DNA from 4 places in the Faecalimonas canis genome. Region 3 is predicted to be linked to each of the others. Evidence: predicted binding sites of a transcription regulator. Region 3 holds the regulator's gene; each other region holds the start of a gene.
What was found. Region 3 encodes Rex, which represses fermentation and respiration genes when NADH is low (regulators of the CRP and FNR family bind a similar motif). Its sites were predicted from a motif close to ATTGTTAANTANTTAACAAT; they were not measured.
Positions count from the first base shown of each region.

Region 1: ACYPXO_RS03165 (trans-4-hydroxy-L-proline dehydratase activase) is a predicted target of Rex. The motif match lies at 1,357-1,376, and genes of this name have one in related genera.
Region 2: ACYPXO_RS06650 (iron-sulfur cluster assembly scaffold protein) is a predicted target of Rex. The motif match lies at 4,095-4,114, and genes of this name have one in related genera.
Region 4: pflB (formate C-acetyltransferase) is a predicted target of Rex. The motif match lies at 2,603-2,622, and genes of this name have one in related genera.

Region 1 covers NZ_BAAHSI010000010.1:28,631-36,467, forward strand. The annotation lists gene pcp (pyroglutamyl-peptidase I) at 1-227, shown strand, start outside; gene ACYPXO_RS03160 (helix-turn-helix domain-containing protein) at 602-1,174, opposite strand; gene ACYPXO_RS03165 (trans-4-hydroxy-L-proline dehydratase activase) at 1,432-2,343, shown strand; gene hypD (trans-4-hydroxy-L-proline dehydratase) at 2,347-4,719, shown strand; gene ACYPXO_RS03175 (GntR family transcriptional regulator) at 4,776-5,423, opposite strand; gene ACYPXO_RS03180 (alpha-N-acetylglucosaminidase TIM-barrel domain-containing protein) at 5,590-7,837, shown strand, end outside.
Region 2 covers NZ_BAAHSI010000021.1:74,383-82,219, reverse strand. The annotation lists gene ACYPXO_RS06680 (YicC/YloC family endoribonuclease) at 1-667, shown strand, start outside; gene gmk (guanylate kinase) at 680-1,312, shown strand; gene rpoZ (DNA-directed RNA polymerase subunit omega) at 1,317-1,559, shown strand; gene rimO (30S ribosomal protein S12 methylthiotransferase RimO) at 1,619-2,941, shown strand; gene pgsA (CDP-diacylglycerol--glycerol-3-phosphate 3-phosphatidyltransferase) at 2,941-3,486, shown strand; gene ACYPXO_RS06655 (CinA family protein) at 3,488-3,973, shown strand; gene ACYPXO_RS06650 (iron-sulfur cluster assembly scaffold protein) at 4,159-4,851, shown strand; gene ACYPXO_RS06645 (GGGtGRT protein) at 4,870-5,880, shown strand; gene ACYPXO_RS06640 (GNAT family N-acetyltransferase) at 5,949-6,494, shown strand; gene ACYPXO_RS06635 (alpha-L-fucosidase) at 6,637-7,837, shown strand, end outside.
Region 3 covers NZ_BAAHSI010000036.1:100,574-108,410, forward strand. The annotation lists gene ACYPXO_RS10325 (NAD(P)H-hydrate dehydratase) at 1-1,286, opposite strand, end outside; gene ACYPXO_RS10330 (redox-sensing transcriptional repressor Rex) at 1,373-2,017, opposite strand; gene abc-f (ribosomal protection-like ABC-F family protein) at 2,147-4,063, shown strand; gene ACYPXO_RS10340 (NADP-dependent isocitrate dehydrogenase) at 4,105-5,301, opposite strand; gene ACYPXO_RS10345 (GntR family transcriptional regulator) at 5,317-5,967, opposite strand; gene ACYPXO_RS10350 (DUF1653 domain-containing protein) at 6,071-6,484, opposite strand; gene ftsY (signal recognition particle-docking protein FtsY) at 6,500-7,444, opposite strand; gene smc (chromosome segregation protein SMC) at 7,455-7,837, opposite strand, start outside.
Region 4 covers NZ_BAAHSI010000027.1:22,750-30,586, forward strand. The annotation lists gene grcA3 (autonomous glycyl radical cofactor GrcA3) at 152-394, opposite strand; gene pflB (formate C-acetyltransferase) at 420-2,531, opposite strand; gene ACYPXO_RS08035 (substrate-binding domain-containing protein) at 2,828-3,985, shown strand; gene ACYPXO_RS08040 (sensor histidine kinase) at 4,013-5,419, opposite strand; gene ACYPXO_RS08045 (response regulator) at 5,421-6,122, opposite strand; gene ACYPXO_RS08050 (endonuclease MutS2) at 6,144-7,837, opposite strand, start outside.

The DNA of each region.
Region 1 (7,837 bases), on a different contig from region 3:
TATGTAATAATGTAATGTATGATTTACTTTATACACTCAATAAAAAATATCCAAATGTTCGTGGCGGATTTATTCATGTACCATATTCTACACAGCAAGGTGTTGGAAAGCCTTTGGGTACAGCAACTATGTCGATTGAAACGATGGCAAAAGCTTTAGAATATGCAATAGAAGCAATTGTGGAAACAAGAGAAGAAGTAGAAATATCGATGGGAATTACAGATTAAACTATAGCGATAAAATGAAACACAAGAGAATATATATATAATATAGAGGTTCTTGTAGTATCAAACTTATCAATTCTAAAACTAAAAGATTCTATCTGAAAATTCTTTGTATATAGAGAAGGGGTATCACTCAATCATTACATTTGATGATTGAGCGATACCCCTCTTTACTTTCGATGCTTATTCCTCATCGTCTATTTCCTGAGCACCGATTAAAGCACCGGCTGATGCGGAAACAACTGCTGCAACAATGGCAGCGATAATGCTGACTGCAATAATGCAAACTAAAAATCCCATTGTAAACGCCTCCGATTCTAAACTACAAATTTTTAACTAAATCTATTGTATCACGAAAAATCAAATCTGTATATATTTTATTTGTGGCGCAGAGGATTCGGAGTATGTACAGTTAAAAATTTTACAACAGTATTTGTATCATTTTTCCAGTTGTGAGAAATATTTGAATGTACATGGGCTGAATCTCCGGGATATAAATGATAAATATCTTCCTCAATCTGCAAAGTCAAGATACCTTCCAATATATAAATAAATTCTTCACCGCCGTGGGAATAAAGTTCTAAATCACTTTCATCCTGTAATGCGGGCATAAGTTCTACAAGTCTTGGAAGAAGATCAAATTCTTCTACATGATTTGTGAGAGCGTGCTCAATAATTTCAGGATTTACAACAGTAGATTTCTGTTCATAGCGCCTCATTATATGTACATCATTTGGTTTTATATTCGTAGTGAAAAAACTGGATAGTTCTACATCTAAAACTTTAGAAATTTTATCCAAAGAATCGATGGCTATACTTGTCATTCCTCGTTCCAATTGGGAGAGAAATCCAATGGATAATCCGGTGTTTTCGCTTAAATATTTTAAAGTATATTTTTTTTCGGTACGAAGATTTTTGATTCTAAGTCCGATAATTGCATTTGTATCCATGATTTTACCTCTTTTTCTCTTACTATCTTTAAAAGATATTGTTTATATTATTACCAGTTGGTTGTAATGTCAAGCATTTGACAGGTGAAAAGAACGCAGATAAAACGAGTTGTATAAAGATTAATAAATAAATGAAAGCGTATTCTCTTTTTAGAAATTTTTATGAAAACAATAAAAAATATCATGACAAAAGAATAACAATGTGATATAATGAAAAAAACGGATAAAAATTTCATTTAGATGAAAATGGAGGAAATATGAGAACACCAAATGTAATTAATATCCAAAAGTTTTCTGTGCATGACGGGGACGGCATACGGACAACTATTTTTTTTAAAGGTTGTTATTTGAATTGCTGGTGGTGTCATAATCCGGAGAGCCAGAATTTTGCGCCGGAAGTTATGATTAACACAGAAAAGTGTACAGGGTGTCGTGCTTGTGAGCAGGTTTGTCCGGAGAAAGCTATTCATATAGATAATTGTAAGCAGTGTACGGACAGAACGAAATGTAAAGTATGCAGTACGTGTTTGGACTATTGTGTAAATAATGCGAGAGAAGTTGTTGGGAAACAATATACAATTGCGGAGTTAGTAAAAGAAGTGGATAAAGACTATATGTTTTATGAAGAGTCGTTTGGGGGTGTTACGCTTTCCGGTGGGGAAGTTATGGCACAGGATATGGAATATATAGAGGAACTTCTGAAAAAGTTAAAGAGAAAAGGTTATAACATTACGATTGATACATGTGGATTTGCGCCTGAAGAAAATTTCCAAATTGTTTTGCCGTATGTGGATACGTTTTTATATGATATTAAATTGATGGATAATGAAAAGCATAAGAAATACATGGGGCAGAGCAACGAATTGATTTTCACCAATCTGAAATATTTAAGTGATAACGGAGCGAGAATTTATATTCGTATTCCAGTCATCGGTGGAGTGAATGATAGTGACGAGGAAATGCAAGCAATTATTTCCTATTTAAAAGAAAATATTTCAGTAGCACAGGTCAATTTATTGCCGTATCATGATATTGCAAGTAGTAAATATCAGAGGTTAGATGTTACATATAAGGGAGAAGGATTTACTGTTCCTTCTAAAGAGAGAATGGAAGAGTTAAAAGAAATGTTTCAAAAAAATGGGTTTACAAATACCAAAATAGGAGGTTAAGAGATGGAAAGAGGAATGAACGAAAGAATCCGCAAATTAAGAAAACAGAGTTTGGAAACAGAACCACACATCTATATGGAAAGAGCGGACTTAGAAACAGATGCGTACATGATGTATGAAGGAAGTGTTTCTGTTCCGGAACTTCGTGCGTTAGCATTTAAACATTTTATGGCTAATAAAACATTATGTATCAATGATGGAGAATTGATTGTAGGGGAAAAAGGTGACGGACCACAGGCTGCACCGTCATTCCCTGAATTATGCTGTCATACAGTAGAAGATATGAAAATCATGAATGCGAGAGATTTAATTTATTTCCGCGTTACAGAAGATGATTTGAAATTGCAGGAAGAGAAAATCATTCCATTCTGGGAGAAACGTTCTGTTCGTCATAAAATTTTAGCGAACATGAGTCAGGAATGGAAAGATGCTTATGCAGCAGGTATTTTCACTGAATTTATGGAACAGCGTGGGCCGGGACATACAGTAGGTTCGGAAAAGATTTATAAAAAAGGATTTTTAGATTATAAAAACGATATTATCGAAGCAAGAAACAATCTTGACTTCTTAAATGATAAAGAAGCTTTAGATAAGAAAGCACAGTTAAATGCGATGGAAATTTGCTGTGATGCGATTATTATTTTAGGGGAAAGATATGCAAAATATGCTAGAGAATTAGCTGAAAAAGAAACAGATGAAACTCGTAAAGCAGAATTACTTCAGATTGCGGCAAACTGTGACGTAGTACCTGCTCATGCCCCACAGACATTCTGGCAGGCAATTCAGATGTACTGGTTTGTTCACCTTGGAGTAACAACAGAGTTAAATCCATGGGATGCTTACAGTCCGGGAAGATTTGACCAGCATTTAAACCCATTCTATCAGAAAGATACAGAAGAAGGTATTTTAGATGATGAAAAAGCATTAGAGTTATTAGAATGTTTATGGGTGAAATTCAACAACCAGCCAGCGCCACCAAAAGTTGGTGTTACATTAAAAGAAAGTGGAACATACACAGACTTTGCGAACTTAAATACAGGTGGTATTACACCGGACGGTGAAAATGGTGTAAACGAAGTAAGTTACTTAATCTTAGATTGTATGGATGAAATGAAACTGTTACAGCCAAGTTCGAACGTACAGATTAGTAAGAAAACACCTACAAAATTCTTAAAACGTGCTTGTGAAATTTCAAGAAAAGGTTGGGGACAGCCTGCATTCTATAATACAGAAGCAATTATTCAGGAATTATTAAATGCCGGAAAAACAATTGAAGATGCAAGACGCGGTGGAACAAGCGGCTGTGTAGAAACAGGAGCATTCGGAAACGAAGCGTATATTTTAACAGGATATTTTAACCTTCCAAAGATTTTGGAATTAACATTATATAACGGTTATGACATCGTAAGCAAAAAACAGATTGGTCTTCCTCTTGGATATGCAAAAGATTTCAAATCTTATGAAGAATTATATGATGCTTATAAGAAACAGATTGAATATCTTGTAGATATTAAGATTGAGGGAAGCAATATTATCGAAAAGATTTATGCAGAGTATATGCCTGCACCATTCCTTTCTATCATTACAAATGATTGTATTTCAAAAGGAAAAGATTATAATGCGGGCGGAGCAAGATACAATACGAACTATTTACAGGGCGTAGGTATCGGAACAATCACAGACTCATTGGCAGCAATTAAATATAATGTATTTGATGAAAAGAAATTTACAATGGAAGAACTTATCGAAGCTATGGAACATAACTTTGAAGGATATGAAAGAATTGCCAATTTAGTTCGCAATAAAACACCGAAATATGGAAATGATGATGACTACGCAGACGGAATTATGAAAGATGTGTTTAACTTCTATCAGAAAACAGTTACAGGAAGACCGAATATGAAGGGCGGTACATATAGAGTGAATATGCTTCCGACAACTTGTCACGTATATTTTGGTGAAGTAATGAATGCAAGTCCGAACGGACGTCTTGCACAAAAACCGGTTTCAGAAGGTATTTCACCTGAAAAGGGAGCGGACGTAAACGGACCTACAGCGGTAATTAAATCTTGTGCAAAAATGGACCATTTAAGAACGGGTGGTACATTGTTGAATCAGAAATTCACACCGAGTGTTGTTGCCGGTGAAGAAGGTCTGACACATATGGCAGATTTAGTAAGAGCATACTTTAACATGGACGGACATCACATTCAGTTTAATGTTATCGATAAAGAAACATTGATTGAAGCGCAGAAACATCCGGATGAGTACAAAGACTTAATTGTTCGTGTTGCCGGTTATAGTGATCATTTCCGTAACTTGAGTAAAGCATTGCAGGATGAAATTATTGAGAGAACAGAACAGTCGTTTAACTAAAAATAGTATAGTATAAAATAAGAAGCACATTTCGGGGGGAATGTGCTTCTTAGCATTTAATGATGATATTCATTTAAAGCGCTGTCTTTGCCAATCATAAAGTGATCTTGTGTTAAGATTGCGTAAGCGTTTTCATAATCGTTATTACGCATATACTGAACCATTTTTTTTAAGTTTGCATTTGTTTTTTCGATTTGCATCCCGTTTTTTAAAGAATATAAACCCATACGAATCAGTTCAAAAAGATTACTTTCATAAAATTTATTTATTCTTGTATTATCAAAAATGCTGACAATCTCCAAGTGCATTTTTGTGTCGGCGACTTCCCATTCATACGGATTATTTGACGCAGCGCACATGCGGACAACTTTTTCTTCAATGCGGTAAGAATATTCATCAAAACGGCCGGAAGAGAAAATTAACTTGAAAGCAGAACCTTCAAAAATTTCCCTTAACTGATAAATTTCTTCTATATCTTTATCCGTGATTTCTTTCACAGTCATGGATTTATGATAATCGGAAACGATAAGACCTTCTGCCTGCAACATTTTGATAGCGGTTCTGACCGGATTACGACTCATTTTCAGTTCTTCGGTGAGAATTGCTTCAGTGAGAGCCATTCCGGGAGGATAGGTCAGGTTTAAGATATTTGTTTTAATTGTATGATAAGCCTTATCGGCAAGAGATTTGCTTTGGGTTGGCATAAATACACCTCTTTCTTAAATGTTAATGTATACATTTAATTGTATACAATTCAAAGGAAAAACACAAGGATATGCGGAGGAAAAATTGTATTTATAAAAGAGTTATGTTATTATTAAAAAGTTAGTAATCAATGATTATTTAGAAACACGAAATGGAGGAAAATGAATGAGAAAAACAGTAAAAAAATTAGTAAGTTTACTGCTTTCCTTTTGCCTTTTATCCGGAACACTTTTTAGTGTGCCTTTAAAAGTTGAGGCAAGAGAGCAACTCGTTAACGTTGCGAGAGAAAAAGATGTTAACATTACTGTGAATAACACAGGAAGCGGTTCGTCTTCAGACTTGGTTGACGGAAACGATACGACTTCATGGCAGCAGAACGGTTGGACTGAGGCGAAAAATGCAGTAGTAGATATGAAGTTGGCTAAAAATGGAACAAATGTAAAAAAAGTAGTTGTAAAAGTTGGTGGAAATGATTATGCAAACCGTAAAGTAAAAGTAACGGTACAGCGTGCTCAAAACGGTATTACATCAGATTGGATATTGATTGGAGAAAAAATTGTTACAACAACAGGAGATGCAAATGATACTGTAGATGCTGTATTTGAATTGGAGCAGACAGCTTCATCTTCTGATATTCGTGTTGTTTTATCCGATCCGGTTGCACATGACGGAGGAGAAGTTCTTTTCTGGCCTTCTATCCATGAAATCGAAGTGTATGAGATGCAGGAAGTACATCTGTCAGATTATAATAATATTGCAGCACAGGCACAGATTACAACAGACGGTCAGGAAAATCAATCGGAAGGAAAAGACCGTCTTGTCGATGATAACGACAAAACATTGTATAAATTTCACAACGCAGCACAGGATTCTGAAAAATATATCAATCTTTCTTTTACAGAAGACAGAATGATGGATGCCTGTGAAATCGTATTTGAACATGTAGGTGCTACAGATGAACATACATATGAATTTACATACAGTATCTTAGGAAAAGCAAAAGGTGCAAATGAGTACACAAAAATTGTAGACCATGCGAAAGCAAACCGTACAAATAATTATGTACAGGGATACAAATTTGATGAAACAGCATACTCTGATGTAAAAATTGTGATGCATTCTACAACAAACAGTCAAGGGAACGGCTGGCCGGCTGTGGCAGAATTTCGTGTGTATGGGGCAGAAGAAGAAATTGATGATTCAGAAAGTATCGCATTTAAGAAACCGGTACATTCAAATTCTAATCAGAAAAATGCTTCTAAAGTAAATGATGGAAGTAAAAATACAATGTGGACTGGGGAATATTATCCGGGATACGTTGATATTGACTTAAAGGAAAATTATAACTTAAATACAGTAGAAATTTTCACACAGGAAAAAGGGTATTCTCAGTATTCGATTTATACAAGTATGAATGGAAGAGATTTTGATAAATTAGCGGAAAAAACTTCCACAGAAAGTTGTACGGATAAAGGAGAGATTTATCAGGCGAAAGGAAAAGAAGCCCGCATTATCCGTGTATATATGGAATACAATTCTACAAGTCCAGCGGCTGTAATCAAAGAAATCCGTGCTACAGGTGAAAAGAGCGGTACAAAAGTACAGACTCGTCCGGAAGTAAATGTAAAAGATTTCAAAGACAGTAGTTATGCAAATACAGAAAAAGTAACACCTGAACAAACTTATGAAGAAGTTTGCGGAATTATCGAAAGAAGATTAGGGGCGGAATATAAATCATGGTTTGATTTGAAATTACAGGAAAATCCAAATGAAACGGGATATGACTATTTTGAATTAAACGACAAAGATGGAAAAGTGCAGATTACGGGAAATGACGGTGTTTCTCTTGCCATGGGATTAAATCATTACTTGAAATATTTCTGTAACGTAAATATTTCTCAGGTGGGCGATCAGGCAGATATGCCGGCGAAAATTGTGCCAATCGGAGAAAAAGTACATAAAGAAACAAAAGTAGGAACAAGATATTCGTATAATTACTGTACACTCTCTTATTCTATGGCGTTCTGGGGAGAAAAAGAGTGGCGTAATGAACTTGACTGGCTTGCATTAAACGGTGTAAATGTTATTTTAGATGCAACTGCTCAGGAAGAAGTATGGCGTAGATTTCTTGAAGATTTAGGATACACACATGAGGAAATTAAAGACTATATTGCAGGTCCTGCATATTATGCATGGGCGTATATGGCGAATTTAAGTGGGTTCGGCGGACCAATCCACGATTCATGGTTTGAAGAGAGAACAGAACTTGCAAGAAAAAATCAGTTATCAATGAGAAGACTTGGAATGCAGCCGGTATTACAGGGATACAGTGGAATGGTACCGACAAATATTCGAGAAAAAGATTCTAGTGCGGAAGTGATTGAGCAAGGAACATGGTGTTCATTTAGAAGAC
Region 2 (7,837 bases), on a different contig from region 3:
TTCAGAAAATCAGGTTTCTTTAAAGTATAATGAAACATTGGCAGAAGAGTACTTGAAGTATTTTAAGCAGATGGAAGAGAAGTTTTCTCTTGAAAATGATATTCGTGTATCTACACTTTCACGTTATCCGGAAGTACTGACAATGGAAGAGCAGATGATGGATGAAGAGGAAATATGGAATGTGCTTGAGAAAGCGTTGGAAGGTGCATTTTCGCAGTTTGTTTCCACAAGAATAACGGAAGGGGAAGCATTAAAAAAAGACCTTCTTGCAAAATTAGATGATATGCTCGTGCTTGTTGATAAAGTGGAGAAACGTTCTCCTGAAATTGTCGTTGAGTATCGGGAAAAATTAGAAGAAAAAGTGAAGGATCTGTTGGCGGATACACAAATTGAAGAATCACGAATTGCATCAGAAGTAGTGATTTTTGCTGATAAAATTTGTACGGATGAAGAAACTGTCAGATTGAGAAGCCATATAGCGCATATGAAAGATACTTTGGAATCGGCAGAAGGAATCGGAAGAAAACTAGACTTTATTGCTCAGGAGATGAACCGTGAGGCAAATACGATTTTGTCTAAGGCGAATGATTTGGAAGTATCAAATTATGCTATTGATTTGAAAACGGGCATAGAAAAAGTGAGAGAGCAAATTCAAAATATTGAGTAAAGGATGAAGAAGATGAAGAGAAAAGGAATTTTAATTGTTGTATCCGGTTTTTCGGGAGCTGGCAAAGGAACGGTAATGAAAGCACTTTTAGAACGCTATGATAATTATGCGTTATCTATCTCTGCTACAACGAGAAAGGCCCGTGAGGGAGAGCAGGATGGAAGAGAATATTTTTTTAAAACTGTTGAAGAGTTTGAAAAAATGATTGCGAAAGATGAATTAATAGAGTATGCTAGATATGTAGGTAATTATTATGGCACTCCACGTGCTTATGTAGAAAAACAGTTGGAAGCAGGAATGGACGTTATTCTGGAAATTGAAATTCAGGGTGCATTGAAAGTAAAAGAAAAGTATCCTGAAACATTACTTCTCTTTATCACACCACCGAATGCCAAAGAACTTGAAAGACGCTTAATCGGACGAGGAACAGAAACAATGGAAGTGATAGAGTCCCGCATGAAACGTGCGGCGGAAGAAGCGGAAGGAATGAGTGCTTATGACTATATTGTCGTGAATGACAGTTTGGATATTTGCGTGGAAGAGATGCATAATATTATACAGAGCGAACACAGTAGAGGATTTCGCAATGAAGATTTGATGAATCAAATAGAAGAAGAATTAAGAGGAGAAGCGAAAGGAGAATAAGATTATGTTACACCCATCATATACAGATTTGATGAAAGTAGTAAACCAAGATGTAGAGGAAGGTGCAACAAAGATTGTAAATAGCCGTTATTCTATCGTACTTGCAACGTCTAAGAGAGCAAGACAGATTATTGACGGAGATACACCTTTAGTTCCTACAAAGGACGGAGAAAAACCGTTATCCATTGCCATTGACGAATTAAACAATGCAAAAATTAAAATTGTTGCAGAAGATTCAGAACAATAAAAAAGCAAAGGGCAGATGCCAGAAGGTATCTGCCCTGTTAGGTATAGAGGAGAAAACAAATGAACATATTATTTATTTCACTTGGGTGCGATAAAAATCTGGTAGATACGGAGGTAATGCTCGGTCTTTTAGCGTCTAAGGGACATCAGATGGTTGATGATGAGAGGGATGCCGATGTCATTGTAATTAATACGTGCTGTTTTATTCATGATGCGAAAGAAGAAAGCATTCAGAATATTTTAGAAATGGCAGAATTGAAAAAGGAAGGACGTTTGAGAGCACTTATTGTAACCGGATGTCTTGCACAGAGATATAAAGAAGAAATTATTGAGGAAATTCCGGAAGTAGATGCGGTTTTAGGGACAACTTCTTATGATAAAATATTGGATGCCATTGATGAAGCGTTGAAAGGACATCATCATGTGGAAATGGCGGATATTGATGCACTTCCGTATGTAGATACAAAACGTCTTGTAACGACGGGAGGACATTTTGCTTATCTGAAGATTGCAGAAGGGTGCGACAAGCATTGTACATACTGTATTATTCCGAAGATACGCGGAAACTTCCGAAGTGTTCCGATGGAAAGACTGATAAAAGAGGCGGAAGAACTGGCGGAACAGGGTGTTAAAGAATTAATTTTAGTTGCACAGGAAACAACTCTCTATGGAAAAGATATTTATGGAGAGAAATCTTTACATAAATTGTTAAAAGAATTATGTAAAATTGCAGGAATCCAGTGGATTCGTATTTTGTATTGTTATCCTGAAGAAATTACGGATGAATTGATTCAGGTAATGAAAGAGGAAAAGAAAATTTGTCATTACTTGGATTTACCTATTCAGCACGCAAGTGATGAAATATTAAAACGTATGGGAAGACGTACATCAAAAGCACAGTTAAAGGAGATTATTGGTAAACTTCGTGAAGAAATTCCTGATATTACTCTTCGTACAACGTTAATTACCGGTTTTCCGGGAGAAACTGAAGAACAGCACGAAGAATTAATGGAATTTGTGGATGAAATGGAATTTGACCGTTTAGGTGTATTCACTTATTCTCCGGAAGAAGACACTCCTGCTGCACTTATGGACAATCAGATTGAAGAGGAAGTGAAAGAGGACAGACAGGCTGAGTTAATGGAATTACAACAGGATATTGCGTTTGATTTGGCGGAAGATATGATTGGAAAAGAAGTGCTTGTTCTCATTGAAGGAAAAGTGGCAGATGAGAATGCTTATGTGGGAAGAACGTATAAGGATGCACCGAATGTGGATGGACTTATCTTTGTCAATACAGAGGAGGAATTGATGTCGGGAGATTTTGCGAGAGTAAAAGTGACGGGTGCGTTAGAATATGATTTGATAGGAGAGATTATATAATGAATTTACCAAATAAGTTGACAGTAGTAAGAATGATAATGATTGTCCCGTTTGTTATATTTATGTTAAATGCGGGAATTGCCGGAGATGCAAGCAAATGGATTGCCGTAAGTATTTTTATTGTGGCAAGTTTGACTGATTTGTTGGATGGAAAGATTGCAAGAAAATACAATCTTGTTACAAACTTCGGAAAATTCATGGATCCGCTGGCAGATAAACTGCTTGTCTGTTCAGCAATGATTTGCCTTGTAGAAATGGGAAAACTTCCGGCATGGATAGTTATTATTATTATTAGCCGTGAATTTATTATCAGTGGTTTCCGTTTGGTTGCATCTGATAATGGAATTGTTATTGCAGCAAGTTACTGGGGAAAATTTAAGACAACATTTCAGATGCTTATGGTTATTTTCTTAATTATTGATTTAGGAGGAGTGTTTGCTACGGTGGAAACGATTTTGATTTATGTTTCCCTTGCATTGACAATTATTTCCCTTGTAGACTATATTGCTAAAAATAAGCAGGTTTTGACACAGGGTGGTATGTAAAATGGAATTAGAGGAACAGGTTGTTCATAAACTGATTGAAAGAAAATGGACAATAACAACGGCAGAGTCATGTACGGGTGGTCTTTTGGCAGGAAGAATTTTAAATGTGTCGGGAGCGTCTTCCGTATATGAGGAAGGTCATATTACTTATTCAAATGCGGCGAAGGAAAAGATTTTAAATGTTTCCCATGATACACTTGAAAAATATGGCGCAGTCAGTGCTGAAACAGCAAAAGAGATGGCTGTGGGTGCGGCAAAGACAGCAAATGCCAATGTAGCTCTCAGCACAACAGGGATTGCAGGTCCTACCGGTGCGACAAAAGATAAACCGGTAGGATTGATTTATGTAGCCTGTTTCATTTGCGGGCAGGTTTATGTCAGGGAATTACATTTGAAAGGAAAAAGGGAAGAAAATCGCATCAAGACAGTGGAAGAGGTGTTGAAACTCTTTTTGGAAACTCTTTCCCAAAATGAAAAAAAGGTATAGTCATATTTAACAATGTTTTCTAAAAATCGGGTAAACTATAGCGTAGATTGTCGAATTATAAAAAAATATGAAAAAAGTTATAGACGAAAAGATAAGTTTGTGAGAGAATAAAGTTATATATGGTGTTAAAGATATAACAAACACTGTTAAAGAAAAAATCATACATAATTGAAAGGAGTTTTATCATGATTTATTCACATGAAGTACAAACAATGTGTCCAGTTGCTCAAGGCGTTAATCACGGACCAGCTCCAATCCCAGAAGAAGCAAAATGGGTAAAAGCAAAAGAAGTAAAAGATATTTCAGGTTTAACACACGGTGTGGGCTGGTGTGCACCTCAGCAGGGAGCCTGTAAATTAACATTAAACGTAAAAGACGGTATCATTCAGGAAGCGTTAGTAGAAACTATCGGATGTTCAGGAATGACTCACTCAGCAGCGATGGCTTCTGAAATTCTTCCGGGAAAAACAATCTTAGAAGCATTGAACACAGACTTAGTTTGTGATGCTATCAACACAGCAATGAGAGAATTATTCTTACAGATTGTTTACGGACGTACACAGAGTGCATTCTCTGAAGACGGACTTCCAGTAGGAGCAGGTCTTGAAGATTTAGGAAAAGGACTTCGTTCTCAGGTTGGTACAATGTACGGAACATTAGCAAAAGGACCTCGTTATCTTGAAATGGCTGAAGGTTATGTAACAGGTATCGCTTTAGATGAAAATGATGAAATTATCGGATACCAGTTCGTAAGTCTTGGAAAATTAACAGACTTTATTAAAAAAGGCGATGACCCTAACACAGCATGGGAAAAAGCAAAAGGACAGTATGGTCGTGTTGCTGATGCTGTTAAGATTATCGATCCAAGAGCAGAGTAAGAGAAGGAGGACGTAAAAATGGCATTATTTGAATCATATGAAAGACGTATTGACAAAATCAATAGCGTATTAAATAGTTATGGTATTGCTTCTATTGAAGAAGCAGAAAAAATCACAAAAGACGCTGGACTTAATGTTTATGACCAGATTAAAGGAATCCAGCCAATCTGTTTTGAAAATGCTTGCTGGGCTTACATTGTAGGTGCTGCAATCGCAATCAAAAAAGATTGTAGAAAAGCTGCTGACGCCGCTGCTGCAATCGGAGAAGGGCTTCAGGCTTTCTGTATTCCGGGTTCAGTTGCTGACCAGCGTAAAGTTGGTTTAGGACATGGTAACTTAGGAAAAATGTTACTTGAAGAAGAAACAGATTGTTTCGCATTCTTAGCAGGACACGAATCATTCGCTGCTGCTGAAGGTGCAATCGGTATTGCTGAAAAAGCAAACAAAGTTCGTAAAAAACCATTACGTGTTATCTTAAATGGTCTTGGAAAAGACGCTGCACAGATTATCTCAAGAATCAACGGATTTACATTTGTTGAAACAGAGATGGATTACTATACAGGAGAAGTGAAAGAAGTATTCAGAAAATCATACTCTGACGGACTTCGTTCTAAAGTAAACTGCTATGGTGCTAATGATGTAACAGAAGGTGTTGCAATCATGCACAAAGAAGGTGTTGATGTATCTATCACAGGTAACTCAACAAACCCAACTCGTTTCCAGCATCCAGTAGCAGGTACATACAAAAAAGAATGTATCGAACAGGGTAAAAAATACTTCTCAGTAGCATCTGGTGGTGGTACAGGACGTACACTTCATCCGGATAACATGGCAGCAGGTCCTGCTTCATACGGTATGACAGATACTATGGGACGTATGCACTCTGACGCTCAGTTTGCCGGTTCTTCATCAGTACCTGCTCACGTAGAAATGATGGGACTTATTGGTGCTGGTAACAACCCAATGGTTGGTATGACAGTTGCTGTTGCAGTTTCTATTCAGGAAGCAGCAGAAGAAGGAAGATTTTAATTAGGATTATAATAGATAAAGGCACATCATATTGATGTGTCTTTTTCTGTATGAAAAGGGGTGGGAAAATGAAAAAAATATGGGAAAAGGACGGATATATTATTCGTCAGGCAGAAGAAAAAGACAAAGAAGCGTATTATGAGCAAAATTTCAATCCGCTGGATAAGGAGGTTGCCCGATTTACTGGTTGTAAGGAAACATTCACGAGAGAAGAAGTCCTCTCTTTTTATGAAAAATGTTTAATCTCCGAGGATAGATACGATTTCCTTATTTTTTCACCGGAGGGAAAAATTATAGGTGAAAGTGTCATTAACGATATAGATTGGAAAGTAAAGAGTGCGAATTATCGCATTTGCATTTTTCATTCTGTAGAAAGGGGGAAAGGAATTGGAAGTTGGGCGGTGAAAACGGCAATTTGTTTTGCATTTGAAGAATTAAAACTGCATCGTTTAGAATTGGATGTCTTTTCCTTTAATGAGAGAGCAAAACACTTATACGAAAAAAGTGGATTTAAAGTGGAAGGTATCCGCAGAGATGCGGTTTTAGATGAGGGAAAATATGCAGATGATATTTTCATGTCTATTTTGGAAGTTGAATATAGTAAAAATAGATAAAAATACTATTGAATCATGTGAAAATAAATAAAAAAGTAATAATACCCTTTTCTTTTTTTGTGTCATGTGATACAATTGTAACAAATTGCATTTGATATATGTGGATGTAATCGATAAAATACACAAAAAGAAAGGAAAAGTTATGAAAAAGAAACAAGTAGTTAGTTTACTGTTAGCAGCAACCCTTATGGGTTCGAGTGTTTTTTCAGGAATAGCAACCCTTGATGTTTCAGCAGCGACAAAAGAAGGTGTAACAGCAGAAGATTTAGCAGACAATAATACAAATGCACCTGAAAAAGACAAAGTAATACCAAGTGCCAACCAGTATAAATATCAGAAAGATGAATTGGCAGCATTTTGTCATTTCGGTATGAACACTTACACCGGTAGTGAGTGGGGAAATGGAAAGGAGAAACCGGAGCAGTTTGCATTGAAAAACGATTTTGATGCAGAAACAATGGTAAAAACACTTCATGAAGCTGGATTTAAGAAGTTAATTGTTACGGCTAAACATCATGACGGATTTTGTATTTGGCCAAGCAAATATACAGAACACGATTCACAGAAAGCAGGATATAGTGGTGATGTTTTGGCAGAAATCTCGACGGCTTGTACAAAATATAATATGGACATGGGGTTATATCTCTCACCTTGGGATGTGAATGCTAAAAGTTACGGTTATTATGATAAAGACGGAAAACCACTTTGTGATAAGAATGGAAAGCCACTAGATAATAAGTCTTGGGAAGAAGTTGAGGCGTTGGATGTTGACGACTATAATGAATACTATAACAATCAGTTAAAAGAGATTTTAGGTAATAAAAAGTATGGAAATAATGGTCGTTTTGTAGAAGTATGGATGGATGGAGCGAAAGGTTCCGGTTCAGCAGTCCAGAACTATACATTTGAAAAGTGGTTTGATACAATTCAACAATACGAAGGAAAAAAAGGAGAACAGAAAGATGATTGTCTTCTGTTTGGTGCGGAGGCATACACAACAGTACGCTGGATTGGAAATGAGAACGGATATGCTGATTCGGAAACATGGTCAAAATCAAATGTAGATAAAAAGAAAAATACAATTGACAGCAATACAAAAGATGGTTATACAAAAGGATTTGTAGACGGTAATCAGTGGACTGTTCCGGAAGCAGATGCTCGTATCACATCAGGATGGTTCTGGGGAGAAAGCAAAAAGACTCCAAAGGATATGAAGGCATTATCAGAAATGTATTTCCGTTCTGTAGGACATAATGCACCGTTATTATTAAATGTTCCGCCAAATAAAGAAGGAAAAGTGGATACGGCTATCTTAAATCGTGTATCTGAATTTGGAAAAGCCA
Region 3 (7,837 bases):
TTTGCCATAGATTGATTTCCTGTTGTATTTATATAAATATCTTCCTCATCATTTGCTACAAATGTCCTCGCATCCTTCATTGCACAGACAACAGGATATTCGCGGACAAAATCTTTTATCGCCTCAATTCTGTTTTCCTGTATCTCCTTTATCGTACATTGAAGCAACCTGGCCATTTCCTTTAAATGAGGAGTTAGTATGACTTGTTTTTTATGTTCCAAAAGCGATAAATCTTCAGATAAAATATTTAATCCATCCCCGTCAATTACACACGGAACTTTTGCATACTGCATTGCATATGTAAATATTTTTTCTGACAAATCACTTTTCCCAAGTCCTGAGCCGACCAAAAGTACATCTCCCCAATCAAACAATTCTTTTAGACGGTTTTTGTCAAATGTTTCATATGTAGAAAGAATTGCTTCGGGAAGTAACTGTTGCAAAATCACACGGTTATCCTCATGGGTATAAATTTGTACAAGCCCTGCGCCTGCTAAATAGGCGGCCTTTGCATTCAAATAAGCAGCGCCTGCCATTCCCTTACTTCCCGCTATGATAAGTACCTTTCCGAATGTTCCTTTATTTCCGTTTAGGTTTCTCTGTGGCATCGGAACATCTTTATCATCTCGATCATATGTATATAGTTTCTGTCCGCTCGGAAGTGCATCCGGCGAAATTCCAATATCCGCAACATATGTTTTTCCAATATACCGACGTCCCTCTCCAAGCAACATTCCAACTTTTTCAAAAGCAAAACAGACCGTCAAATCCGCACTAAAAGCACATCCTTTTATTTCACCTGTTGTATCACATACTCCTGTAGGTATATCTACTGCCACTTTTGTACCCTTCATTTCATTTAACTGTTCAATAATCTCTCTATATTTTCCTGAAACTTCTCTTTTTAACCCAATTCCCAAAAGAGCATCTATAATAACACTATATTCTTTTTTCACTAATGTGTTTCTGATAGATATGCCATAATTTTCAGCTATCATGTACTGCCGTTTGTTTTCTTCGCTGGCAGTTTCTCTATTACCCATGTAGCATACTTCTACACGAACCCCTTTCAGATGTAAAAGCCGTGCAATGACAAGACCGTCACCGCCGTTATTTCCCGAACCGCATACAATCAGCGTATCCGAACAGTCTATCTTTTCCTTTTCCAATATCTCTACAACTTTAAGTGCCGCTCTTTCCATCAAAACACAAGATGGAACTTTCATCTGTTCAATCGTATATTTATCTGCGTACTGCATCTCTTCGCCCGTTAGTACATATCTCACATCATACACCTCCATTTTCCATTCAGAAGAAAACAACGCATAGGAAAAGGCGGATTCCCACATCTTCTCTATACGTTGTTTCAATTCTATTCTGTATGTTCTTTGTTATAACGGCTGAGATTATAAGATAAACGCATAAGACTTTCGGACAAATGTACATTTTCTACAATAACATTTTCCGGTAAATCTAAATCTGTATGTGCAAAATTCCAAATAGCACGTACACCGTTATCTACTAAAAGTTTCGCCACTTCAACCGCTTTTGCCTTCGGGATTGTGAGAACGGCTATATCAATATTATGTTCATTGATAAAATCTTTCAATTCGTCCATCATACGAATCGGCACACCACGTATAGATACACCTGAAAGTCTTGGGTTCACATCAAAAATGCCTTTGAAAATAAATCCTCTTCTCTCAAAAGATGTATAATTTGCCAGCGCCTGTCCTAAATTACCCGCACCGATAATAATCATATTATGGTCTATATCCAATCCTAAAATCTTACCGATTTCTGTATATAAATATTTTACGTTATAGCCGTATCCCTGCTGTCCGAATCCGCCAAAATTATTCAAATCCTGACGTATCTGAGAAGCAGTCACCTGCATTCTTTTGCTTAATTCATTTGAAGAAATACGCTCTACATTGTCTTCCAGTAACTCTCCTAAGTATCTGTAGTATCTAGGCAATCTTCGGATTACTGCCTGAGAAATCTCTCTTTCTTCCATCCATTTCACCTTCCAATCTATTCTACGCAATATTATATAGAATAGTTCCCGTAAAGTCAATTTTTTAGTTGTATTTTGCACTATTTGAGTATAATATAAAAGATATGAGTTATTTTGGGAGGATTTATTATGATTTTAGCATGTCATAATCTTAATAAAGCATTTGGAGAACAAATCATCGTTAAAGATGGTTCTTTTCATATAGAAGAACATGAAAAAGCAGCCTTAATCGGATTAAACGGGGCAGGCAAATCGACTATTTTGAAAATGATTATGGGAGAATTGCCTTTGGACAGCGGAGAGGTTATTCTTGCAAAAGGGAAAACAATCGGTTATCTTTCCCAACATCAGAAATTAGAAAGTGGGAATACCATTTACGAGGAAGTAAAGACGGCTAAATCCGATATTATCGCCTTAGAAAATCAAATTCGTTCTATCGAATTGGAATTAAAACACCTTAAGGGAGAAGAACTGGAGAAACGTCTACAGACATACCATCATCTTACCGCTTCTTATGAACGAGCTAATGGATATGCCTATGAAAGCGAAATAACAGGTGTTTTAAAAGGACTTGGTTTTTCTGAAGAAGATTTTGGAAAATCCGTAGATACACTTTCGGGAGGTCAGAAAACAAGGGTTTCTTTAGGTAAACTTCTTCTTACAAAACCCGACATTCTTCTTCTCGATGAACCGACAAACCATTTGGACTTAAATTCAATTGCATGGCTTGAAACGTATCTTTCCAACTATCAGGGGGCAGTGCTTATCGTATCCCATGACCGTTATTTTTTAAATCGTGTCGTGACAAAAGTTATTGAAGTGGAGCAAGGCAATATTATGATGTTTTTAGGCAACTATACTTCATTTGCCCAAAAGAAGAAACTTGTCCGTGAAGCAAAATTAAAAGAATATATGAAGCAGCAACAAGAAATCAAACATCAAGAAGCAGTTATTGAAAAACTTCGTTCTTTTAACCGTGAAAAATCCATTCGCCGTGCAGAAAGCCGAGAAAAAATGTTGGACAAGATGACACTGGTAGAAAAACCTATGGAGGCGACATCTGAATTTCACATTTCTCTTGAACCCTCCTGCGTAAGCGGAAATGATGTGCTGACTGTTGAACATTTAAGCAAGTCTTTTGGAGCGTTAAAATTATTTCAGGATATTAGTTTTGAAATCAAACGTGGCGAACACGTTGCCGTTATCGGTGACAACGGAACAGGAAAAACAACTCTTTTAAAAATTCTAAATGAGGTACAGCCTGCAGATAGCGGCGTATTTACCTTAGGAACAAATGTACATATCGGATATTACGATCAGGAACACCATGTGCTACATATGGAAAAAACAATTTTTGATGAAATTTCAGACGATTATCCGACTTTGACAAATACACAGATACGAAATACTCTTGCCGCTTTTCTTTTCACAGGCGATGATGTATATAAACAGATTAAAGATTTAAGTGGTGGCGAACGCGGTCGTGTTTCTCTGGCAAAATTAATGCTTTCTGAAGCAAACTTTTTAATCTTGGATGAACCGACAAACCATTTGGATATTACGTCAAAAGAAATTTTGGAAAAAGCATTAAATGATTATAGTGGAACAATTTTATATGTATCTCACGACCGATATTTTATCAATCAGACAGCAACACGTATTCTTGACTTAGTCAATCATACCTTTGTTAATTATATCGGAAACTATGATTATTATTTGGAGAAAAAGGAAGAATTAACTGCCGCTTACACAAATGCAAATGAAGCCCTCTCTTCCGCTTCTATCCAAACTGAATCAGAAACAAAATTGGATTGGAAAGCACAAAAAGAACAACAGGCAAAAGAACGTAAACGACAAAACGATTTGCGAAAAACAGAAGAACGAATTTCCGCTCTGGAGGAACGTGACGGTGAAATTGACGAACTAATGACACAGGAAGACATTTATACCAATTCTGTAAAATGCCGTGAACTTTCCGAAGAAAAAGCAAACATTATGCAGGAACTGGAACTTCTGTATGAACAGTGGGAGGAACTGGCGGAATAATAAAAGGCAAACCTTATCGTTTTAAGGTTTGCCTTTTATTATTATAGTAACTCGGCAATCGCCTGAATAAATTCTTCACTGTTTAATACAGTTGGATTTGGAATAGATGTGATTAACGCCAAATCTTTCGTCATCTTACCGCTCTCAATCGTATCAAGAGTTGCCTTTTCCAATCTATCCGCAAACTTCATCAGTTCATTATTGCCGTCCAGTTCACCACGTTTACGTAACGCTCCTGTCCATGCAAAAATAGTTGCCACAGAATTTGTCGATGTTTCCTCCCCTTTTAAGTGCTTATAGTAATGTCTTTGCACTGTACCATGAGCCGCCTCATATTCATAATAACCTTCAGGAGAAACTAAAACAGAAGTCATCATTGCCAAAGAACCGAACGCAGAAGAAACCATATCACTCATTACATCTCCGTCATAATTTTTGCAGGCCCAGATAAATCCGCCTTCTGCCTTCATCACTCTCGCTACTGCATCGTCAATCAATGTATAAAAATATTCTATACCACTCTCTTTAAATTTCGCATCATATTCTTTCTCATAAATTTCTTGGAAAACATCTTTAAATGTATGATCGTATTTTTTTGAAATAGTATCTTTTGTTGCAAACCATAAATCCTGTTTTGTTTCCAACGCATAGTTAAAACAACTTCTCGCAAAACTTTCAATAGATTCATTTGTATTATGCATACCTTGTGCGATTCCTGCTCCGTTAAACTGATGAACAAGTTCTCTCTTTTCCGTGCCATCCTCTGACGTATAAACTAATTCTACTTTTCCCGGTCTGTCAATAATCATTTCTGTATTTTTATATACATCTCCGTATGCGTGTCTTGCCAGCGTAATTGGTTTTTTCCAATTTTTCACGCATGGTTCAATTCCTTTTACAACAATTGGTGCACGGAAAACCGTTCCATCCAGCATAGCACGAATTGTTCCGTTAGGACTTTTCCACATTTCTTTTAAATTATATTCTGTCATACGGGCAGCGTTTGGTGTAATGGTAGCACATTTAACAGCAACACCATATTTCTTTGTCGCATTTGCGGAATCAACAGTAACCTGATCATCTGTAGCATTACGATTTTCTAACCCTAGATCGTAATACTCTGTTTTTAAATCAATATACGGAATTAACAAAGTATCCTTAATCATTTTCCAAAGAATACGTGTCATTTCATCTCCATCCATCTCGACAAGTGGGGTTGTCATTTTAATTTTTTCCATTTTAGTGTCCTCCTTTTATTTAAAACCATGTTTTTCTAAATTTTGTAATACACATTGCATATGTTCGGTTATCAATTGTCCCGCAAGATCTTTATCTTTCTGTTTAATCGCCTCCAAAATGGCCTTATGTTCTTCTACCGACTGTTCAAGACGCCCTTCTGTTTTTACTGAATATACTCTTGCAAACTGAACGTAATTATATAAGTCAGATAAAATATGTTTTAAAATTTTACTGCCACAGGATTCATATAAAATACGGTGAAATTTTCCATCTAATATTGCCATTTTGTCAGTTCCTGACTTTTTCAGATGAAACTCCGACAGAAGAATAATTTCTTCTAATTCATTCATTTCCTCCTGTGTAATATTATCAATTACCCATTCCGTACATAAATTTTCTAACAGGGAGCGGATAATGAAAATATCATGTATATCTTCTTTACTGATTCCCGTCACATAAGTTCCTTTATTCCGAATTGTTTTCACAAGTCCTTCCAATTCTAATTTTTTAAATGCTTCACGGACCGGAGTTCTACTAACCCCTAATTCCTTTCCGATTGTCATCTCCCTTAACTCATCGTTTTCCTCATAAACACCGGATAAAATATCATCACGCAATTTGTGAAATACTTTTTCACTTAAAGAAAATCCTCTATCCTTTTCCATTTACTTTCCTCTCTACGATTACATTTTGTATAATTGTATACAATTATACAGTTTTTGTCAAGAAAAAAACCTCCCTACCACATTTGTGATAAGGAGATTCTCTTTAGTAAAGTCTACCGCATTCATATTTCATTTTCATTCGGATAAAATGTAAAATATCCTGATACCGCATTTCCAAGGAAGTTTCTTTCTCTACAAAGTCCATGCTCTGTGCTGCGATAGTAATAAATTTTTCTGTGATGTCACGTTTATGTTTCTGCAGAAAATGTAATTTCTGCTCATTTTCATCTATATCAAGAAACTCTTCTATCAGATACATTTCCTCATCAGAAACTCTTTCCATTTCTGTTACAAAAGAAGTAAGTTTTCTTACATACACCATCTCTTCTCCGCCAGTTTCTTTATAGACAACCATTTCTTCCCCCGTCTGAAAATCCGTTGCCACTTCTATAACCTGACAGCGTTTTCCTTCCGGAAATTTGTAACATTCCCCTTTCGCGACCGTCTTATACTCCATGTCCATTTCCCCTTTCTATTTGTCAGATGAGTCATCTGTATAAAACAGTGCATTGACAAATTCGTCAGAATCAAATTTCTGAAGGTCTTCTATAGATTCTCCGACACCGATATATTTTACAGGTATTTTCAACTCTGACTGAATGGCTACCGCAATACCTCCTTTGGCACTTCCATCCATTTTAGTTAATACAATTCCGGTAATATCTGCCACTTCATTAAACTCTCGCGCCTGTGCAAGTGCATTTTGACCTGTTGTACCGTCCAAAACAACTAATGTTTCCCTGTACGCTTCAGGATACTCTCTCTCAAGAACACGATTGATTTTCTTCAATTCTTCCATAAGATTTTTCTTATTGTGAAGTCTTCCGGCAGTATCACAAAGAAGTACGTCAGCATGTCTTGCCTTTGCTGCCGCTACCGCATCATACACAATAGCAGCAGGGTCTGCACCATCCTGACCTCCGATTAATTCTGCATCTGCTCTTCTTGCCCATTCTACAAGTTGTTCACCTGCAGCAGCACGGAATGTATCTGCGGCAGCCAATACAACCTTTTTATTATTTGCACGAAGTTTTCCTGCAAGTTTCCCGATAGTTGTTGTCTTTCCAACTCCATTTACACCGATAACAAGAACAACGGACGTTCTGTTTTCAAATTCATACGCCGTTTCACCCACACGCATCTGCTCCTTAATACTGTCTATAAGAAGTTGTTTGCATTCCATAGGCTCTTTAATTCTCTGCTCTTTAACTTTTGCACGCAAATCGTCCAAAACAGCGTAAGTTGCCTGTACGCCTAAATCACCCATAATAAGCACTTCTTCCAGTTCCTCGTAAAATTCCTCATCTATTTTAGAAAACCCTTTGAAAATGCTGTCCATACTTGAAACGATACTGTTTCTTGTCTTTGTTAGTCCTGAAACAAGTCGTTTAAAAAATCCTTTTTTCTCTTCACCCATAATGTTTCTCCTATTTTGTTAAATCTTTTTCCAATAAATCCACCGATACGAGTGTGGAAACTCCTTTTTCCTGCATAGTAATACCGTACAGTCTGTCCGCAGCAGTCATTGTACCTCGTCTGTGTGTAATAACAATAAACTGTGTATTTTTCGTCAGTTTATGAAGATACTGTGCAAACCTTGTTACGTTTGAATCATCAAGTGCCGCCTCAATTTCATCTAAAAGACAAAACGGTGACGGTTTCAGATTTTGAATAGCAAATAATAATGAAATCGCCGTCAATGCTTTCTCACCACCTGATAACTGCATCATATTCTGCAGTTTTTTCCCCGGAGGCTGAGCGATAATTCTTATACCCGCTTCCAATATATCTTCGTCTTCCATTAATTCAA
Region 4 (7,837 bases), on a different contig from region 3:
ACCCCCTTTTATACGTTATATATTCGCATATTCCGTCATTGCATGGATATTTTTCTGATATATGTGCGTCCAATCCGCTAGCAGAAAACCGGACAGGCTTTCATGCAAGCATGACCCTGTCCGGCTTTTACTAACGTATGAATTTTATCGCTTACATACCTTCGTGGAATGTACGTGAAATAACGTCGTCCTGCTGTTCTTTTGTTAATTTAATAAAGTTTACAGCGTATCCAGAAACACGAACTGTTAACTGTGGGTAGTTTTCTGGGTGTTTCTGAGCGTCTAATAATGTTTCTCTAGTGAAAACGTTTACGTTTAAGTGGTGTCCACCCTGTTCTACATAACCGTCTAACATATTTACTAAGTTATCAATCTGCTGCTGATTTACTGCCATAGTGATTTCCTCCTATATTGTTTTATTATTCGTTGTCAATACTTTCCATAATGTTTGGAATGTTACAAGCCTGATTTCCACATTCTTCGATTCTGTCTAAGTCAAGATCTCCAGCGAAAATCTGGTCTTCTTTTCCTAACGCTCCAGGAATGATAGAGAATGTATTTGAAATACCGTCCTGAGCGTGTCTGAATGGGATTTTAGCAACTGATGCAAGTGATGCTAATGCGCCGTGAGAGTCACGTCCGTGCATTGGGTTTGCTCCCGGTGCTAATGGTTCTCCCATTTTTCTTCCGTCAGGTGTGTTACCTGTTTTCTTACCATATACTACGTTAGAAGTAATTGTTAAGATAGAAGTTGTTGGAACACCGTGACGATATGTGTGGTGTTTTCTTACTTTGTCCATAAATGAACGAACGATTTCAACTGCGATTTCGTCAACACGGTCATCGTTGTTTCCGTATTTAGGGAAATCTCCTTCTACTTTGTAATCTACAACTAATCCGTCTTCATCTCTTACAGGTGTTACTTTTGCGTATTTAATAGCACTTAAAGAGTCGGCAACTACTGAAAGTCCTGCAATACCTGTAGCAAAGTAACGTTTAACATCTCTGTCATGAAGAGCCATCTGAAGTTTTTCGTAAGAGTATTTATCATGCATATAGTGAATGATATTTAATGTATTTACATAAAGTCCTGCTAACCATTCCATCATGTCATCGAATTTTGCCATTACATCATCGTAATCAAGTACATCGCCTTCTACTGCGCGATATTTAGGTCCAACCTGAATTTTAAGTTTTTCATCAACACCACCGTTGATAGCGTATAATAAACATTTTGCAAGGTTTGCACGAGCTCCGAAGAACTGCATTTCTTTACCAACTCTCATTGAAGATACACAACAAGCGATTGCGTAGTCATCTCCGTGAGTCTGACGCATTAAATCATCGTTTTCATACTGAATTGAAGATGATTTGATTGACATTTTAGCACAGTATTCTTTGAATGCGTGTGGTAAACGTGTTGACCAAAGAACTGTTAAGTTTGGTTCTGGAGCAGTTCCTAAGTTATCTAATGTGTGTAAGTAACGGAAAGATGTTTTTGTAACAAGTGGACGTCCGTCAACACCAACACCACCGATTGATTCTGTTACCCATGTTGGATCACCTGAGAATAATGCATTATATTCAGGTGTACGTGCAAATTTAACAAGACGTAATTTCATAATAAAGTGGTCAATGTATTCCTGAGCCTGTTCTTCTGTGATTAATCCTCTGTCTAAGTCACGCTGGATATAGATATCGATAAATGTAGAAGTACGTCCAAGACTCATAGCAGCTCCGTTTTGTTCTTTAACTGCTGCAAGGTATCCGAAGTATAACCACTGGATTGCTTCTTTTGCATTTGAAGCAGGTTTTGTAATATCGTATCCGTAGATTTCACCTAATTTAGCCAAATCACCAAGTGCACGGATCTGTTCAGATAATTCTTCACGAAGACGGATGTTATCTCCTGTCATTCTTACTAAAGAAGTTGCTAACTGCTGTTTTTTGTCTTCGATTAACCAATCTGTTCCGTATAATGCAACACGGCGGTAGTCACCGATGATACGTCCACGTCCGTAAGCATCTGGAAGACCTGTGATAATAGCAGATTTTCTTGCAAGTCTCATTTCCGGTGTGTAAGCATCGAATACACCCTGATTGTGTGTTTTTCTGTATTCTGTAAAGATTTTTACAATTTCAGGATCTACTTCATATCCGTTTTCGTGGCAAGCATTCTGTGCCATACGGATACCGCCAAATGGCTGAAGAGAACGTTTGAAAGGTTTATCTGTCTGGAAACCAACAATCTGTTCTAAGTCTTTGTTTAAGTATCCAGGTCCATGAGAAGTAATTGTAGATACGATTTTTGTATCCATATCTAATACTCCGCCTGCTTCACGCTCTTGTTTAGAAAGGTCCATTACCTGAGCCCAAAGTTTTGTAGTTGCTTCTGTTGGTCCTGCTAAGAAAGAATCATCTCCTTCATATGGAGTGTAGTTCTCCTGAATGAAGTTACGGACATTTACAGATGTACGATTCCAACGACCAGGTTTAAAACCGTCCCAACTAGAATTCCAGTTTTTTTCCATTTTAAAAATCCTCCTAAATATGTTTACTTTATAATGTCACCAGAAGAGTGTATTTATACACCATTCTTTAGTTTGTTAAAATATTCACTACGCCTAGATTATAAGGAAAAATAGGGAAACCGTCAATAGCAGAAAGGCGGTTAGATTGTACTAAATTGAATACAGTATACAAGTTGATACAATTTTCCGGTAGGCAAATTGTAAAATTAAGAAAATATTTATTCTTTTTTCACAAAATTAGTGTATAGTAACAGTAGCAAAAAAACAATGTAAAGTAATTAGGAGTGTATAAAAAGATGAAAAGAAAGTTACAGGTGTTTTTAAGTTTAGTTTGCACTGCGGTGTTATTTTCTTCATGTGCTTCATCGGATACGCAGAAGGAGAATGTTGCACCACAGGATGAAGGAAGAAAGGTAAATGAAAGACAGGGAAATCTTGATGTATTAAATCCGATTGCATACAGTGACGTATCAGGAATCAAACTTGAACCGGGTTCTTACATATCTATAATAGGAAAGAGCAGCGACAGCGAATTTTGGAATGAAGTAAAAGCAGGAGCAGAAAGAGCGGCGGAAGATTTGAATACCGCTTTAGGATATAAGGGTGAAGATAAGATTAAAGTAAATTACAGCGGGTCTGCAAAAGGTGAGAATATCGAGGAACAGATTAATATTTTGGACGAGGAACTGGCGAGAAATCCGGTTGCGGTTGGAATAGCGATTATTGATTCTACTGCCTGTGAAGTACAGTTTGACTTGGCTGCAGAAAATGGTATTCCGATTGTGGCTTTTGACTCGGGAAGTGATTATAAAAATATTCAGGCGATGTGTTCGGCTAATAATAGTGAAATCGGGAAGACAGGTGCTGTAAAATTGTCTTCTATTGTAGAGGACGAGGGTGAAGTGGCATTGTTTGTACATGATAAAGAATCTACGAGTGCAAAATTGCGTGAAGAAGGATTTTTAAAAGAGATGCAGGAAAGTCATCCGAATATTAAAGTACCTCTTGTATATCATTTAGATGATTTGGAAGAGATGTCAAAGGTGATTGCTGCCGAGAAGAATAAGAATAAAAAAGAGGGAGAGAAAGATGTTCTTCCCGAAGAGATAACACAGACGGAAGCAATTCAGTATGTGTTGAAGAAAAATCCAAATATTAAAGGCTGCTTTTCAACTAACATCAATGTAAATGAAGAACTATTAAAAGCGTTGGAAGAAGACAGTGATTTGAAAATTGTTTCGGTAGACGGCGGTGAAAGTCAGTTGAAAGCGTTGAAAGACGGAAGAGTAAACGGACTGATTGTACAAAATCCATATGGAATGGGTTATGCAACAGTTATTTCAGCATCGAGGGCATCACTCGGAATGGGAAATCAGGCATTTATTGATTCGGGATTTATTTGGGTGACAAAAGATAATATGAATAAGAAGACAATTAAGAGAATGTTGTATTAAAAAATCAGGGGAATTTCCCCTGATTTTTTATTTCTTAGAAAGTGAGAAAATAAATTCTGTTCCTACGCCTTCGGTACTTATAACATTAATACTTTCTCCATGAACTTTTATAATTTCCTTTACAATAGCAAGACCAAGACCGGTTCCTTTTTTATCTTTTCCTCGGGATAAATCGGTCTTATAAAAACGTTCCCAAATCTGATGAATACTTTTTTTCGGAATACCGATACCCGTATCTTTTACGGAAATAAAAATTTTTCCGCCAAGTTCAGTTGTTTCTATGTAGATACTAGAATCAGGACTGCTGAATTTAACTGCGTTATCCAGCAGATTATATAAAACCTGTTGGATTTTTCGTTTATCTGCGTAGACCAAAAGTGTTTTAGAGGCAAACAAAAGTTCAATGGAAATTTTCTTTGCGGTGCATCTTCCTTCAAAGGAAACTGCGGTAGTGCGGATAATTTCGTGTATGTCAAAAGAAGTTTTGTCCAACAAAAGTTCTTTTGTGTCAAATTCATTTAACGTAAGTAAATCCTGCGTCAAATCAGTAAGACGTTCCGTTTCAAATAAAATGATATTTAAGTATTTATCATACATTTCTACCGGAATTGTTCCGTCTGCAATAGCATTTATATATCCTTTTATGGATGTGAGAGGAGAACGGAAATCGTGAGAAACATTTGCAATAAATTTTTTCTGATAACTGTTCATATCTCTCAATTGGTTTGACATATAGTTTAAAGATGCAGACAGGTATCCGATTTCATCATCTGTATTAATGTGTATTTCGTGTTCCAAATTTCCCGATGCATATTGTTTTGCTGCTTCCGTAATTTTGCGGAGTGGACGATAAATGAAAAAGTGCAGTCCGAGTAAAATGGAAAAAGATAAAACATAAATGACGAGTAATGTAATGTACACAACATTTAAAATCGAATTTTTTATCTCAGTTAAATCTGAATATGGCTTATGAATTAAAATATATCCTTTTGTATAAAATCCTTGTGTAATGGGGGCGATAACCGTAATCATTTCTTCTTGGAAAGAGGCATGATAATCGCCGACAAGATACTGCTCACTCCCCGTTTCTGCCGGATTGAATTTTTCAATTTCTATAGGAACAGAGGAGGAAGGACTATTCTGTGATGAGAGGAGAAGTTCTCCGTCTTGGTCGGTAATCCACACATCTGCATCCAGATAAGTAGTCATTCCGTTCAATTGTACCTGTGTGTCACTTAGCGACAGCGTATTTGTAAAAAATCCGGGCAGGTAGTCTTTTGCCATTAAGTTAGCTTCCTTATACAGTTCTCCGCCAATCTGTTTTTCCAGATTGGTTGCAAGGAGGGTAGAACCTAAAGTGGCTACTGTGAAAATACTGAGAAAGCCGAAAGCGATATAAATTAAAATAAATTTTAGATAAAGGGTACTTCGCATATTATTTTACCTCAAATTTATAGCCGATTCCCCAAACCGTTCCAAGACTCCATGTAGGATGGTCTTTGATTTTTGCGCGCAGTCGTTTAATATGCACGTCTACCGTTCGGGTATCTCCAATATAGTCATAACCCCAAATCTGATCCAACAACTGTTCGCGTGTAAAGACCTGATTTGGTGATGAGGCGAGAAAATACAGCAATTCTAACTCTTTAGGGGGCATTTCTACAGGTATATCATCAACCGTGACAGAATAATTTGTCAGGTTGATCTCAATGCCGGGGTAAGAAACACATTTACCTTTATCTGCCGCAGGAGTTTCCTGTTTAGCAGGCTGATAACGGCGAAGAACGGCTTTCACTCTCGCCACAAGTTCTTTCGCATCAAAAGGTTTAATCATATAATCGTCAGCGCCAAGTTCTAATCCAAGCACCTTGTCAAAGACTTCGCCTTTTGCGGAGAGCATGATAATCGGTGTATTAGATTTTGAACGGATTTCACGGCAAACCTGATAACCGTCAATGCCGGGCAGCATCAGGTCGAGAAGAATTAAATTCGGCTGATAAGTGTCAAAAGCAGTCAGGGCATCCTCGCCGTCATGTACCATCATTGTGTCAAAGCATTCTTTTGTTAGATAGAGAGAAATCAATTCTGCGATGTTTTCATCATCATCTACAATTAGGATTTTTTGTTTTGTTACCATAAATAAGTATCTCCTTTTCTTTTATTTGAACTCAACGATAGTTACACCGGCATCCCCCTCACCGAAAGCGCCAAGGCGGTATGATTTTACATATTTAAGACGTTTTAAATAATTGTGTATCCCCTGACGCAAAGCACCTGTTCCTTTTCCGTGTACAATTCGTACAGGGCTTAGATGTGCAAGATAAGCGTCATCTAAATATTTATCCAATTCAGCGATTGCTTCATCAACGGTTTTTCCAAGCAGATTTATTTCAGGACTTACGGAAAGTGATTTGTTCATTTTCATTTTTCCGTTTGATGTTCTACGCATCTGTTTGGCGGTAATTGTCATTGGTTCTTCAATGATTTCCAAGTCGGAAATATTTACCTGGGAACGTAAAATTCCCATTTGTACAAATAGATTTCCCTTAGCATCCGGAAGAGAACTGACTGTTCCGGTTAAGTTCATGCTAAGTACTTTTACGGATTCGCCAAGTTTGAAATCACCCGGTTTATGTTGTTTCTTTGGTTTTTTTGTCTGTAGTGAAGATTTTTCCTGTGTCTTGGAAATTTTTTGGCGAAGACGCTCACGCTCTCTTTCCATTTCAGCAACGGAAATATTTTCTTTTCCGAATTTACGGAAGTTTTTCATTGTTTCATCGGCAACTTCTTTTGCCTCGCGGAGAATTGTATTTGCCTTTTCGTTTGCCTCACGAAGAATGCGTTCTTTCTGCTCGTCCAGACGAGTCTGTTTTTTCTCTACACGAGATTTTAATTGTTGGATTTCCAGTTTATATGAAGCAATCTCCGCTCGCTCTTTTTCTATTGTTTTTCGGCTTTCTTCAAGATCAGAGAGTAAATCTTCAAAAGATTCATCATGTTCAGATAACTGGCGTTTGGCTTCGTCAATAATATAGTCCGGCAATCCCAGTTTGCCTGAAATGGCAAAAGCGTTACTTTTTCCCGGAATACCGAGTAAAAGCCGATAGGTAGGGCGAAGTGTTTCTACATCAAATTCACAACAGGCATTTTCTACACCATCGGTAGAAAGGGCAAATACTTTTAATTCACTGTAATGGGTTGTAGCCATTGTGCGAATGCCTCTTTGATGTAGGTGAGATAAAATGGCAGTTGCCAATGCTGCCCCTTCGGTTGGATCGGTTCCCGCACCCAATTCATCAAAAAGAACAAGAGAATGTTCGTCAACGTCTTTTAAAAATGATACGATATTTGTCATATGGGATGAGAACGTACTGAGGCTCTGTTCAATGCTCTGTTCATCTCCGATATCCGCATAAACTTCATGAAATACTGCAAGTTCAGAACGGTCAAGTGCAGGGATATGGAGCCCTGCCTGGCCCATTAAAGTAAATAGACCGACTGTTTTCAGAGAAACAGTCTTTCCGCCTGTGTTTGGACCGGTGATAATAAGCAAATCGAAATCACCGCCCAAAGTTAATGTGATTGGAACAACTTTTTTCTTATCTAAAAGAGGATGACGTCCTTCACGGATGTGAATATATCCTTTTGTATTAAAAAGCGGTTTGCTGGCGTTCATGGAAAGTGCGAGCATTCCTTTGGCAAAAATAAAGTCTAATTCTGTCAGAATGGCGAAGTTTGTCCGCAGTTCCTGAATATATTCGCCTGTTTCATCACTTAATCTTGCGAGAATTACCTGAATTTCCTCCTGTTCTTTTCCGTACAATTCCTTTAAGTCATTATTTAATTTGACAA